2 regions of the Pseudofrankia inefficax genome follow, and region 1 is predicted to be linked to the other one. Evidence: predicted binding sites of a transcription regulator. Region 1 holds the regulator's gene; the other holds the start of a gene.
The links. The regulator LexA, encoded in region 1, represses DNA repair genes until DNA is damaged. The targets are predictions, from matches to a motif close to CGAACNNNNGTTCG.
Positions count from the first base shown of each region.

Region 2: the regulator LexA is predicted to act here: its motif matches at 5,425-5,438, upstream of uvrA (excinuclease ABC subunit UvrA).

Region 1 is NC_014666.1:1,437,369-1,444,603, reverse strand. Features, by position in the region: gene FRAEUI1C_RS05775 (vitamin B12-dependent ribonucleotide reductase) at 1-20, opposite strand, end outside; gene FRAEUI1C_RS05770 (ATP cone domain-containing protein) at 284-772, opposite strand; gene FRAEUI1C_RS05765 (hypothetical protein) at 2,000-2,284, opposite strand; gene lexA (transcriptional repressor LexA) at 3,049-3,885, shown strand; gene FRAEUI1C_RS05755 (ATP-binding protein) at 4,116-5,381, shown strand; gene hflX (GTPase HflX) at 5,494-6,942, opposite strand.
Region 2 is NC_014666.1:5,994,166-6,001,400, forward strand. Features, by position in the region: gene FRAEUI1C_RS24255 (helix-turn-helix transcriptional regulator) at 1-2,185, opposite strand, end outside; gene uvrA (excinuclease ABC subunit UvrA) at 2,246-5,149, opposite strand; gene FRAEUI1C_RS24265 (glycosyltransferase family 2 protein) at 5,816-6,802, shown strand; gene FRAEUI1C_RS24270 (MBL fold metallo-hydrolase) at 6,909-7,235, shown strand, end outside.

The DNA of each region.
Region 1 (7,235 bases):
GCGCCGCGGGTCTCCGTCATGACACTCCTCAGCTGGTCTCGTGCGCTGCGCCGAACGCGGGCACGCCGAATAGACCGACGGCCTCGCGACCCGCTTGCTGGCCTTCGGAGGGCACAAGCTCTTCGTCCCCTTGAAGGCCCGGATGATGTTGTGGACCTGCTACGCGCTCGCGTTTCCGCGCGTCAGAACTCCGCGCGCCACCGCTGGCGGAGGCGCGTCGTGACGGGTGTGACCGACGGCGTCGCGTCGGTGTAACCGCGGCGGGCCAGGCCCGCCGCGGGCGTTACGGCCGGGCGGGGCCCGCCGCGGGCGACAGGGCCACATCCAGGTCGTCGGCCAGCGCGGCCGGGCTCGCCGGCGCCGCCGGGTCGGCCCGCAGCTCGGAGATCGCCCGCTCGAAGTCGGCGAGCGACTCGAACGCCAGGTAGACCGACGCGAACCGCAGGTAGGCGACCTCGTCGAGCTCTCGCAGCGGACCCAGGATCGCCCGGCCCACGTCCTCGGCGGCGACCTCGGCCGCGCCCGACGAGCGGACCGTGTCCTCGACCCGCTGGGCCAGGATCGCGAGGTCCTCGGCGCTCACCGGCCTGCCCTGGCACGCCTTACGAGCCCCGGCGACCACCTTGGCCCTGCTGAACGGCTCGGCGGCCCCGCTGCGCTTGCGCACCCGCAGCGACGCCTCCTCCATCGTCGTGAAACGCCGGCCACAGGACGGGCATGCCCGCCGCCTCCGGATGGCCGCGCCTTCCTCGGCCTCCCGGCTGTCGACCACTCGGCTGTCGGGATGCCGGCAGAACGGACATCGCACGGCTCCTCCCTTCTTCACGCTCGTCGAGGCGGGCCGCCCGCGCGAGCGCACGGCGATCCATCGACCTGGGATCGTGCCGCACCCTGGACAGGGCTGACGCAGGGCATGGCGACAGCACCCGGGGCCGGTAGCCGCGCGACAGCGCGTCACCGGGGACGGCGAACGAACCTCCGAGCCCTCGCACCGGCCTGTCGGCACCGCCGAGCGCGGTGTCCTTCAAAACTACCAGTGGATGACTTACAGGTGTGTAACTACAAGATGTTGTGTCGCCAGACTAGCGCATGCCCGGTTCGTCGGTGCGCATGCCCCCCTCGCGTGTCGGAATCCACCGCCGCAGGACACGCCGGGCGCAACCTGCTCCGACACCGCCGCTTCGTCCCGTCCTCGCAGGTCAGGAGGGAGGCGACGACACGCTGGTCGGCCGAGGTCCGCGATCCCGCTCCGATCCCAGCCGCCGGAGCCGGCACGAGGACCACCACTCACGGGCCCTGTCCGCGATCACCGTCACGACCCGACAGCTAGACCGCATGCCGTGGATCTTCGGAGGCCAGATGAAGATCCACATGGCCGTGATCCGCGAAGTGGCGGTGGTGGCCACGCTTGGCGCAGTGGGTCGCGCCCCTTCAGACCCCGCGGCCCGTCCTTGATCGCCGTTTTAGCCCTCCCCTGGTCGCGACCAGGCCTCTTCCCCGACCATCCGAGGGCCAAATCCGCGATCACCAGCACCGATGGGCCAGCGTCGGCACGTGGGCTCTCCCCACGGTCCGCGGGGAATGCTCTGTCTCGGCTTCACCGCGCGATTCGGCGCCGGTGGGCAGTCGGGACGGGGGTATCACAACGCCAGCGTCGCCTCACGCCCGCGTTCCTCGCCCGCCGCCGTAAGCCTCGCCGGACACGGCTGGTAGCAGGCCCGACAGTAAACGACTCAGGGCCGCCGCATGGATCAGCCGTTCACTTGCGGATCATCCGCCAACGCGAGATTCCATACCCAAACTGGCGATCATCGGCGGCTGGCCCTCAACCGTGGAGGTCACGATCACGCACCGTCCATCAAGAAAGGGCGCCAATCGCACATCAATCGCCAGAGTTCATACAAACTTCGCGATCATGGTCGACCAGCAGCCCATTACCGGCAGAAGATCGCCATCCGGGTATGACACCCGGCCGACCGGAGACCGCGAAACGCCTGGGTCAGTGGCCGGTGGTGGCGAGGAGCCAGGTCACGCCGAGCCAGATGCCGCTCGCGGCACCCCAGAGCGCCAGGCCCATGACAAAGGCGGCCACGACGCGGCCGCGGGCGGTGAGCCGCAGCGCGGGCGCGGCCTGGGACTCGCGACGGGTTCGGCGGCGCGCCGGCCGGACACCGGCGACGGGATGCTCGGCCGCCGCCGCCCGCGCCAGCGGGCTCTGTACCGGGGCCACGGGCGCTGCCGCGCGCCCAGGGCGCCGGCGCGTCGGCACGGGAAGACTGATCACTTGGGCACCGTCGGGACCTACCGGGGCCGGGCGGCCCGGGATCGTCGTGGCCCCACGCGGGTTCGTCACGCCAACCTCCTAGCGGCCGGGCCAGCGACCCGGCTGCGCTCGTCGAGCGAAGCTCAACCAACTCGGGGGTCCGGGGAGATGTTCCCCGGGCAGACATCGCGGACCACCGACGACGCTAACTCAAGGTCAACATGCGGCGGTGGCCGGTACTGGGGCAGGGTGTCGTTCGAACTGATGGTCGATTCTTACACGCATAAGCCCGGCAAGCTACCCGGACACGCTCGAACGCGTGTTTGAGATTCCGTCGTCGTCCGGCTACGGTCATCACGATCAGGCATGACGCGCGCAGCTTCATCCACACGCCCAGCTTCACCCAGATGTCTCCCAAACGTCGGGTTCCCCGAACGGCGGGGGTCCCCGCAGAACGGGGGTCCCTGAACCGCGGGGGTCCCTGAACCGCGGGGGTCCCTGAACCGCGGGGGTCCCTGAAGCGCCGGGTCCCGGTGACGGGAGTCCCGGCGCAGGCGTCCCCGGACGTCGGGTCCAGTGGGGCGGCGTGGCCGGGCTGCGGCGCCGAAACCTGAGGCGCCCGTTCCGGTCGGGCTCGCCGGCCTCGGTGCCGGTGGGCCGGCCTGTCGGGCGTTCGATCCGGACACGCCGGGAGGCGCTCCGGGTCCCCCGATGTCGAGCCTCGCTCGACGAGCTCGACGAAGGAGAACGGTCGCCATGACCTCGAGGCTAGGAGTGCCCACGCCATGACCACGCAGGGAAGGGGACCGCGCAGGGCCGGTCGCCCGTCCGCCGGCCGCGGCGAAGCCGGTGGGACCGTGCGCGACTTCCCCGACGGGCCCGTCGACGAACAGGGTCTCACCACCCGGCAACGGAAGGTCCTCGAGGTGATCCGTGACGCCGTCGAGCGTCGCGGCTACCCGCCGAGCGTCCGGGAGATCGGCGAAGCGGTAGGGCTGACCAGCACGTCCAGCGTCGCGCACCAGTTGAAGATGCTGGAGGACAAGGGTTTCCTGCGCCGGGACCCAAACCGGCCGCGGGCGATCGAGGTGGTCACCTCCGAGGGCGAGGCGCCGATCCGGCCGCTCCCGAAGACCCGGCCCGACCTCGCCGCGGGCAAGGGCCGGACGCCGCTGCGGGTGCACACCCTCGGTTCGGACGACGACGTGCGCGCGGACGACGACGAGAACGCCCAGCTCACCGCGGCCACCGCCTACCTGCCGTTGGTCGGCCGGATCGCGGCCGGTGGTCCGATCCTGGCCGAGCAGGCCGTCGAGGACGTGCTGCCACTGCCCCGGGAGATCGTGGGCGAGGGCACGCTGTTCCTGCTGCGCGTCGTCGGTGAGTCGATGATCAACGCGGCGATCTGCGACGGGGACCTGGTCGCCGTCCGCCAGCAGCCGGTGGCCGAGAACGGCGAGATCGTCGCCGCGATGATCGACGGCGAGGCGACCGTCAAGCGGTTCCGCCGCCACGACGACGGCCATGTCTGGCTGCAGCCGGAGAACCCCGCGTTCCACGACATCGCCGGCGACGACGCCACCATCCTCGGCCGCGTCGTCGCGGTCATGCGGCGGGTCTAGACCCGACTGAGGCGCGACGGAGCGTCCGGAACAGCGCGGGCACGCGCCACCGGACGCTCCACCGCCAAGCGCCCCGACCGGATGGCTCCGCGTACCGGATCCACCGCGCCACGCCCGGCAGATTGACCGTGATCATGACGGCAGATCGACCGTGACCATGGCGGCAGATCGACCGTCGATCATGAGAGAATCGGCTGGCGGCGTGGTGGCGAGGGACGGCGGTGGTGGCGGTGTCGCAGCTGAGACGTGAGCTTTTCCCCAGGCACGCGGAGGCGTTGGTGTCCGCCGCGCTGGCGGATACGCGCGTCGTCGTCGTGAACGGCGCGCGCCAGGTCGGAAAGAGCACGCTTGCGCGTCTCGCCGTGGACGCACACGGCGAGGCGCGAACCTACTACCTGGACGATGACGCGGTGCGAGCCGCGGCCCTGGCGGATCCTGCCGGCTTCGTCAACGCGGACGGGCTGCTGATGATCGATGAGATCCAGCGAGCCCCGGATCTCCTGCTCGCGATCAAGTCGAAGGTGGATCGAGACCCCCGTCCGGGGCGGTACCTCCTCACCGGGTCCGCGCGCCTGTGGGGAATGAAGGGCATTCCGGACATCCTGCCGGGCCGGTCGGAGACCGTGGAGCTATGGCCGCTCGCCCAGGGCGAGATCGATGGCGGCCCAGACGCGTTCGTCGATGCCGTTTTCGCGCGGGACGAGCCGCTGCTGGCCCCGGGCGCCCTCGATCGGAACGACTATGTCGAGCGGGCGCTGCGCGGCGGTTACCCCGAGGCCGTGCGCCGTGAGGATCTGCGTCGGCGGGCCCGGTTCTTCGAGTCGTACATCTCGGACCTCATCGGACGCGATATTCGCCAGATATCCGAGATCGAACGGACGGCGGAGTTGCGCCAGCTTGTTCAGGCACTGGCGGCAACGGCAGGCGGTCTTCTCGTTCCGAACCGGCTCAGCAACGACCTCGCGGTGCCGGCGACCACCGTCCGCAGACACCTGGCCGCGCTGGAGCTCTCCTACGTCGTTCAGCGGATTCCGGCCTGGTCCAACAACCTGACCACCAGAGCTGTCGCGACACCGAAGATCATATTCGTCGACTCCGGCCTCGCCGGACACCTGACAGGTATGTCGCCGCGGCGGGCGTCTCACCCGACCGCGAACGTCGGCGCGCTGATCGAGAACTTCGTCCTGGGTGAACTGGCCCGACAGCTGACCTGGGCCCAGGAGCCGGTCTCGCTCTTCCACTACCGGGACCGGGACGGCAACGAGGTCGACGCGGTGCTCGAGCGGGCGTCCGGTGAGATCGTCGGGGTCGAGGTGAAGGCCGCCGAGACCGTGCGCACGGAAGACTTCCGCGGCCTGCGCCGGCTGGCCGACCAGATCGGCGACCGCTTCCACGCCGGATATGTGCTCTACGCCGGTCCCGAGGTCCTGCCCTTCGGCCCACGCCTGCGCGCCGTTCCGATCTCGGCTCTCTGGACGGCGCAGGCCGACCTCTGACGGGCTCGCGCCGATCTCGCTCCGGTGGCGAACCGGTCAGGACGTGCGCCGAAACCGGCCCCGCCCGTCCGCCGAGAGGCGGACTAGCGGAGCCGGTCTCGGCACGATCGAATCAGACTCGCGCCGGCGCGCGGTAGGCGCCCAGTTCGGCGGCGAGGGCGGCGGAGACGCGCGCGCGCAGCTCCGTACCGGTGGCGTTGTGCCCCTGGTGGAGCACCTCGCCGGATTCGTGAACGCGGGCGACCAGGTCGCCCCGGTTGTAGGGGACGACGACGTCGACCTCGACCTGCGGGTGCGGGACGCGGGTCGCGAGGGCCTCGACCAGCTCGGCGATCCCCGCCCCGGTCCTGGCCGAGACGCAGACCGCGTCCGGTGCCACCCGCCTGATGGCCGCCACCGTCGTCTTGTCGGCGATGTCGGTCTTGTTGACGATGACCAGCTCGGGCACGTCGCCGGCGTCGATGTCGTTCAGCACCTCGCGCACCGCCGAGAGCTGCCCGACCGGGTCGGCGTGCGAGCCGTCGACCACGTGCAGGATGAGGTCCGCGTCGGCGACCTCCTCCAGCGTGGAGCGGAACGCCTCGACGATCTGGTGTGGCAGGTGGCGCACGAAGCCGACCGTGTCGGTGAGCGTGAACGCCCGGCCGTCGGGCAGGGTCGCGCGGCGCACCGTCGGGTCCAGCGTGGCGAACAGGGCGTCCTCGACCAGCACGCCCGCGCCGGTCAGCCGGTTGAGCAGCGAGGACTTGCCCGCGTTGGTGTAGCCCGCGATCGCGACCGACGGCACCTCGCCGCGTTTGCGGGACGAGCGCTTCGTCTCGCGGACGGTCTCCATCTCGCGCAGCTCCCGGCGCAGCTTGGCGATCCGGGCGCGCAGCCGGCGGCGGTCCGTCTCGATCTTCGTCTCACCGGGGCCGCGGGTACCGATGGGCGCGCGCCCGCCGGAGGCCGCCTGCCGGGACATCGACTCACCCCAGCCGCGCAGGCGCGGCAGCATGTACTGCAGCTGCGCCAGCTCGACCTGTGCCTTGCCCTCCTTGGACGTCGCGTGCTGAGCGAAGATGTCCAGGATCAGCGCGGTCCGGTCGATGACCTTGACCTTGACGACCTCCTCCAGCTGGCGCAGCTGGCCGGGAGTGAGCTCACCGTCGCAGATCACCGTGTCGGCTCCGGCCGCGCGGACGACCTCGGCCAGCTCCTTGGCCTTGCCGGAGCCGACGTAGGTCGCCGTGTCCGGCTTGTCCCGGCGCTGGACCAGCGCGTCGAGCACGACCGAGCCCGCGGTCTCGGCGAGCTGGGCGAGCTCGGCCATCGACGTCTCGGCGTCGACGATCGTGCCGACCGTCCAGACCCCGATCAGGACGACCCGCTCCAGCCGCAGCTGCCGGTATTCGACCTCGGTGACGTCGGTGAGCTCGGTGGCAAGCCCCTGCATCCGGCGCAGCGCGCCGCGCTCCTCGACCGCCAGCTCGTCGCCCGCGTCGTCGTAGAAGCCAAGGCCCGTGAAAGTGATCTCGCCGCTGTCGGCGGCGTCCTCAAGGGCGTTGTCGGTGGCCAGCACCCGGGCCACCGCGTCAGAAGGGTTCCGGTCGCCTCGCGTGGCAGCGGGCCGGCGGACCGGGCTGTTGGGAGTGGATTCAGCTGGAAGACTCATACCGTCCGTTCCAACGCGACGGACCCGCACCCGAATTCCACGCGGTGACCGTTCGCTCCAGTTGTCCAGGATGTACATCCGGGACGGGTGATGCCGAGGGCCCTTTGTGGGCCTTGTTCCCATGCGGCCTGGTTCCGCGGTCTGTTATCGCCTGCTCCGCGGTTCCCGGCCCCCGGCGGTTCGCGCCCCGCCGGAGCGGG
Region 2 (7,235 bases), 4.3 Mb from region 1:
CCGCGCTCAGGCCGACGTGGCCCGCGAGCGCGCACAGCATGGCCATGTAGGCGCCGCCGGCCGGTGCCGGCTCGACAGCCCGCATCCGGTCGAACCCCCGCCGGGCGGCGGTCTGTGCCTCGCCGTAGCGCCCCTGGGTCTGGGCGACGCAGGCGGTGGCCCGGTCCAGGTGCCAGGCGCTGACGGGCCCACCCACCCGCTCGACGGCGGCGCGCAGCCCGGTGAGCTCCTCGGCCGCGGCCGAGGCGAGCCCGCTCTCCAGCAGCGCCTCGATCCGCCACAGCTCGCCCCACATCGCGGACCGGGCACCGCCTGTCCGCCTGGCCAGAGCGAGCATCTCGCTCGCGATCTCGAGGCGTTCGGCGCGGCCGGCCGGCCCGGGACAGGCCTCCTGCCGGGCGCGCAGCGCCTCGCCAAGCGCCTGGTCGTCGCCCGACGCGCGGGCCTGCGCGAGCGCCGTGGCACTCAGGTCGTCCAACCGGTCCTGCGCGCCACCGTAGAACGCCAGGTGGGCGCGCTGCGCCAGCAGCCGGGCCCGCAGTGCCGACGCCCGGCGCGCCGCCTCGTCGTCTCCGGCCCCTTCGCCGACCGGCGCCGGGGCGCCGAGGCCGGCGAGCGCCTCCTCGCAGAGCCGGTCGGCGACCGCGTTGACGCCCTGGCCCGGCGCCGCCTCCAGCACCAGTGCCGCTTCGGCGACCAGTTCCGGGCTGCCAGCCGCCCTGCCGGCCTCGGCCGCGCGCGTCGCGGCGTCGACGCAGCCCGCCAGGTCGCCGGCCAGGTACGCGGCCCTGCCGAGCGCGACCAGCAGTCGGCACCGTTCGGCGCCGGCCATCGCGCCCCGGTCGAACGCCAGCGCGGCCCGGTAGAGCCGGACGCCCTCCGCATAGGCGAGCCGGCGCACCGCCTCCTCGGCCGCGCGCGCCGACCAGGCCCGCGCCGCCGAGGCCTCCGCCGGGCCGTGCGGGGCGAGCTGTGCCCAGTGCCGCGCGATGTCGGCGAGATGGTCGGAGAGGTCGTCCGCGAACCGCTCCGCGAGCGCGGACGCGGCCGCGCGGTGCAAAGCGGCCGTCGCCGCGCCCGCGAGCGATGCCTCGACGGCGTCCCTGGTCAGCGCGTGCGTGAACTGGAACTCGCCCGCGCCCAGCCGGTCGAGCAGGCCGTGCCCGACCCCCTCGTCCGCGAACGTCAGGCACGCGTCGACGGGCTCGGCGAGCACCGAGGCGACCAGTCCGATCCCGAAACGCCGCCCGACGATGGCCGCCGCCTGCACCAGCCGCCGGCAGCCGGGGCCGACCCGTTCGAGCCGGGCGGCGACGACATCGAGCACGCTGCGCGGCGGCCGGTCCGGCCGCCAGGTCCCGTCGGCGACTGCCCGCCCGATCTCCCGCACGAACAGGGGGTTCCCGGCCGTGACCCCGAGCACCACCCGCGCCGTCTCGTCGGCACCGGGCGGCCGGTCGCCGCCAGGTTCCCGGTCGCCGGCGGGCTCGACGGGCGGACTGGGCGCGGGCGCGCCAGGCCGCCGAGGGTCGGCCATCCGCCGTAGCTGGTCCCGGACCTCGGCCAGGTCGAACCCACGCAGGTCCAGGCGCGCCGCGGCCGGCGAACGCAGCAGGTCCGGCAGCACCCTGGCCAGCACGTCGGAAGGCTCCCGGTCCCGGAACGCGGCGAAGACGACCAACTCGGCATCGGCGACCTGGTCCGCGAGATGACGAAGTACGAGCAGCGACGGCTCATCGGACCAGTGGATGTCGTCGAGGATGACCGTCAGGCCTCCCCGCGCGGCGACGGTGGCGACCGCGTCGGCCACCCCGTCGAGCACCCGGAACCGATCCTCGGGCGCCGCCTCGCCGTCTGGGCCGGCGGAACCACTGCCAAGCACCGGATCAGGGGCGATGCCGAGCGAACGCAGTACCTGCCGCCACGGCCAGAACGCCGGCGCCCCGGCGGCCTCGGCGCAACGCCCCCAGGCGACCGCGCACCCGCCGGCCAGCGCCATGCCGGCGAACTCCCGCGCCAGCCTCGTCTTCCCGATCCCCGGCTCGCCCGCGCACAGCACCAGCCGGCCGGCCCCGCCCCGCGCCTCGTCCAGCCACCCGCGCAGCGCCGCGACCTCTCGCCCGCGCCCGACCAGACCGTCGGCAGGCAGCACGCCGCCGCGCCGCGGTCCCGCCTCTCCGTCCACCCCGTCAGAATCCCGCGCCGGCCGCCACCCGGAAAGCACCACTCGCCGACCGGTGGCCGGTCAGGCCGCCCCGATGGTGGCGGTGAGGACGGCCGCGTCCGCGTGCGCCGACTTCTCGGCCCGGCCCTCGAAGATCTCGCGCAGGAAGACCCCCGTATGGCTGGCCTGGTTCGCGGCGACGGCCTCCGGCGGCCCCTCGGCGACGACCCGGCCGCCACCGCTGCCGCCCTCGGGCCCCATGTCGATGATCCAGTCGGCGGTCTTGATGACGTCGAGGTTGTGCTCGATGACGAGGATCGTGTTGCCCGCGTCGACCAGGCGCCCGAGCACGCCGAGCAGCTTGCGGATGTCCTCGAAGTGCAGGCCGGTGGTCGGCTCGTCGAGGACGTAGACGGTGCGGCCGGTGGACCGGCGCTGCAGCTCGGAGGCGAGCTTCACCCGCTGGGCCTCCCCGCCGGACAGCGTCGGCGCCGACTGGCCGAGCCGGACGTAGCCGAGCCCTACCTCGTCGAGGGTCCGCAGGTGGCGGGCGATGGCCGGGACGGCGGCGAAGAACTCCGCGGCCTCCTCGATCGGCATGTCGAGGACCTCGGCGATGCTCTTGCCCTTGTAGTGGACCTCCAGCGTCTCCCGGTTGTACCGGGCACCGGCGCAGACCTCGCAGGGCACGTAGACGTCCGGCAGGAAGTTCATCTCGATCTTGATCGTGCCGTCGCCGGAGCAGGCCTCGCAGCGGCCGCCCTTGACGTTGAACGAGAACCGGCCCGGCAGGTAGCCGCGGACCTTCGCCTCGGTGGTCTCGGCGAACAGGCGCCGGATGTGGTCGAACACGCCGGTGTAGGTCGCCGGGTTCGAGCGCGGGGTGCGCCCGATCGGCGACTGGTCGACGCGGACGACCTTGTCCAGGTGGTCGAGGCCGGAGACGGTCCGGTGCCGGCCGGGGACCTCGCGGGCGCCGTTGAGCTTGTTCGCCAGCACCGCGGCCAGGATGTCGTTGACCAGCGTCGACTTGCCCGAGCCGGACACGCCGGTCACCGCGACCAGGCAGCCGAGCGGGAACGACACGGTGACGTCGCGCAGGTTGTGCTCCCGGGCGCCGTGGACCGTGAGCATCTTGCCCTTCGTGACCGGCCGGCGGACCGCGGGCACGGCGATCGAGCGCCGCCCGGACAGGTACGCGCCGGTCAGCGACTCCTCGCTCGCCAGCAGGTCGGACACCGGCCCGGAGACGACGACCCGCCCGCCGTGCTCGCCGGCGCCGGGGCCGATGTCGACGACCCAGTCGGACGCCAGGATCGTGTCCTCGTCGTGCTCGACGACGATCAGCGTGTTGCCCAGGTCGCGCAGCCGGACCAGCGTGCGGATCAGGCGGCGGTTGTCTCGCTGGTGCAGGCCGATCGACGGCTCGTCGAGGACGTACAGCACGCCGACGAGGCCGGAGCCGATCTGGGTCGCCAGCCGGATCCGCTGCGCCTCCCCGCCGGCCAGCGTCCCGGCCGACCGGTCGAGCGAGAGGTAGTCCAGCCCTACGTCGAGCAGGAACGCGAGCCGGGCGTCGATCTCCTTGAGCACCCGGCCGGCGATCGACTGCTCTCGCTCCGTCAGCTCCAGCGTCGCGAGGAACTCGGCGCACTCGCGAATCGACAGGCCCGCGACCTCGGCGATCGAGTGCCCGCCGACGGTGACGGCGAGCGTCTCCGGCTTCAGCCGCGCGCCCCGGCACCCCGGGCAGGGCACGTCACGCATGTAGCCCTCGTAGCGCTCCCGGCTCGTGTCCGACTCGGCCTCGCGCTGCCGGCGCTCCAGGAACGGGATCACGCCCTCGAAGGCCGTGTAGTACGAGCGCTTGCGGCCGTACCGGTTGGTGTAGCCGACGTGGATCTCGGTCTCGCCGCTGCCGTGCAGCACCGCCTTGCGGGCCCGCTCGGGCAGCCCCTCCCACGGGGTGTCCATCTTGAAGTGCAGGTCCTCGGCGAGCGCGCTCAGCAGCCGCTCGAAGTACTCCTTGTTGTGCCCACCCGACCAGGGGCCGATCGCGCCCTCGGCGAGCGACAGCGTCGGGTCGGTGATGACGAGCTCCGGGTCGACCTCCTTGCGGGTGCCCAGGCCCGTGCACTCGGGGCAGGCGCCGTAAGGCGTGTTGAACGAGAACGAGCGCGGCTCCAGCTCCTCGAACGACAGGTCGTCGAACATGCAGGCGAGGTGCTCGGAGTACATCCGCTCGCGGTCCTCGTCCTTGGGGTCCCGGTCGACGAAGTCGACGAGCACCAGGCCGTTGCCCAGGCGCAGCGCGGTCTCGACCGAGTCGGTCAGCCGGCGCTTGGCCGTCTCCTTGATCGCGAGCCGGTCGACGACGACCTCGATCGTGTGCTTCTTCTGCTTCTCCAGCTTCGGCGGGTCGGTGAGCTGGATGACCGTCCCGTCGACCCGGGCCCGGGCGAAACCGGAGGTCTGGAGCTCGCCGAACAGGTCGACGTACTCGCCCTTGCGGCCGCGGATCATCGGCGCGAGCACCTGGAACCGGGTGCCCTCGGGCAGCTCCATCAGGCGGTCGACGATCTGCTGCGGGGTCTGCCTGGAGATCGGCCGGCCGCACTTGGGGCAGTGCGGCCGCCCCGCCCTCGCGAACAGCAGGCGCAGGTAGTCGTAGACCTCGGTGATCGTCCCGACCGTCGAGCGCGGGTTGCGGTTGGTCGACTTCTGGTCGATCGAGACCGCCGGGGACAGGCCCTCGATGAAGTCGACGTCGGGCTTGTCCATCTGGCCCAGGAACTGGCGCGCATAGGCCGAGAGCGACTCGACGTAGCGGCGCTGCCCCTCGGCGAAGATCGTGTCGAACGCCAGGCTGGACTTCCCGGAGCCGGACAGCCCCGTGAAGACGATCAGCCCGTCGCGCGGCAGGTCGAGGTCCACGTCCCGCAGGTTGTGCTCGCGCGCGCCCCGTACGACGAGCCGGTCCGTCATCTGGGTTTCCTCACGTCCTGTCGGTTCCGTATCGCTCCTGGCGCCGCGGTGCGGGCCCGACGGCCAGCTGGGCCTCTGGGTCGTCCCGGCCCCGTCCGCGGGCCGACGTCCGCCGGGACCCCGCGGGCACCGCCCAGACCTCGTCCCCGCCTGACCGTCGCGCGGCACACCCGTGACCGAACAACCCCTGTCCGCGCAGCGGTAGTCCCAGCGTACGGATGGGGTCTGACACTTCTCGGCCGGACGATGCGCCACCCGCTACCACTGGGCTTCGCCGAACGCTCGTTCGATAGTAGCGAGCACCGGCGACCGGTCCCGGCGAGGGGCGGCCCGGGGCCACTGGATGCCACGGCGCCGTCCCGTCACGCCCGGAGCGCGGCGTCCGCCCGGGCCAGAATCCGCCCGCGGCACCGTCCGCCCACCTTCGAGGACGCCCGCCGGCGCGACGCGGAATGACCCCCGGCGATGACCCAGGAAGGCCTTTGTGTTAACCGGCGAATTCCTCGATCATGCATGGCGGAGGGCAACACCTGTTGCGTCGCGACTCGCCGGTTCGCATTACTGGAGAACGTTCGGATCGTCTGGCTACGGTGGCCCGGGACGGCTCGTCAGCCGCCTTTATCCAGATGATGCGCGGGCCGGCCCGCGCCCCGAAGAGCGGACATCATGCACATCCTCCTCGCCGTGGTCGTCTCGCACGGCGGCTCGCCGCACCTGTCCGGGCTCCTCAGCACCCTCGCCGGCCTGGCGGGCTGCCGGGTCGCCCTGGTCGAGAACCAGCCTGGCCACTCGCACCACGACGCGCCCGATGGTGTGCGCGTCTACCAGGGCCACGGCAACATCGGCTACGGCACCGCGGTCAACCTCGCCGTCCGACACACGCTCGACGAGCCTGAACAGGTCCGACGACCGGACTGGGTCCTGGTCGTGAACAGCGACGTGACCATCCCCGATGACACCCGGGAAATGCTGCCGAAACTTCTCGCGCAGGCTCCCGCCGATGTTGATGTGCTCGGATTTGGAGTGTGCACGGATGACGGCGGTCCCGGTCGTTCGACCGCGGTGCTGCCGAACAGAAGGACCAGCGCGTTCACCGCGGTGCGCGGCGAAGCCGCGGCCATTGCGCGCTGGCCGGCGCTGCGCTATCCGGTCGGCGCGTTCTTCGCGATTCGAACCGACATGTTCCTGCGGATCGGCGGGTTCGACCCGACCTTCTGGCTCTACTACGAGGAGACCGACCTGTTCGCCCGGCTGCTCGCCGCCGGCGGCCGGATCGGCTGGTGCGACGGCGCCTGGCCGGTGTGTCACACCGGCGGCGCCACCGCCGGGCGGGCCACCGAGCTGCAGCGCGAGCTGGGCCGCGCGGCCGTGCCGTACGCCCGACGCCACCGCGGCTCCACCGGCCGTGGCTGGCTGCTGGTGCACGCGGCGCAGCTGGTCGTGCTCGTCGCGCGCAAACTGGTCACCGGACGGTGGCCAGACGCCACCCGCGGCGTCCAGATCCTGGTCGGGATGCTCCAGGGGACGCTCTGGCCAGGCTGGGAGCCGGCGGTGCGGTCACGATGGCACGCGGTCCCGGCGCCGACCCGGCGCAGGCTCGCGGCGCTGGACGCCGGGCCGGGACCTGGCGCCGGCTCCGCTTCCCTGGGCTGACCGGCGCGCCGGGCGGCGAAGTCTGCCGGGTGCTGGCACCAAGCCCCGGCCCGGCGGGAAGAATGACGGGGACGAGAACCGGGACCGGTGGGCCGGAGGGCGAACGATGAGCGTGCGCGAGTACACGGGCGACGTCACGGTGGGCGGGCCGGCCGACGTCCGGCAGCTGCCCGGTCTGACGGTCACGAAGGTCGCGGTCGGTCCGTTCGACAACAACTGCTACCTGCTGCGCTGCGCCGCGACCGGCGAGCAGCTGCTGATCGACGCCGCCAACGAGCCCGACACGCTGCTGCGGGTCATCGGCGACGCGGGCCTGGCGACCGTGGTCACGACCCACCGCCACCCGGACCACGTCCAGGCCCTGTCGGACATCGTGGCCGCGACCGGCGCCACGACCGTCGCGCACCCGGACGACGCCCCGGAGATCCCGGTC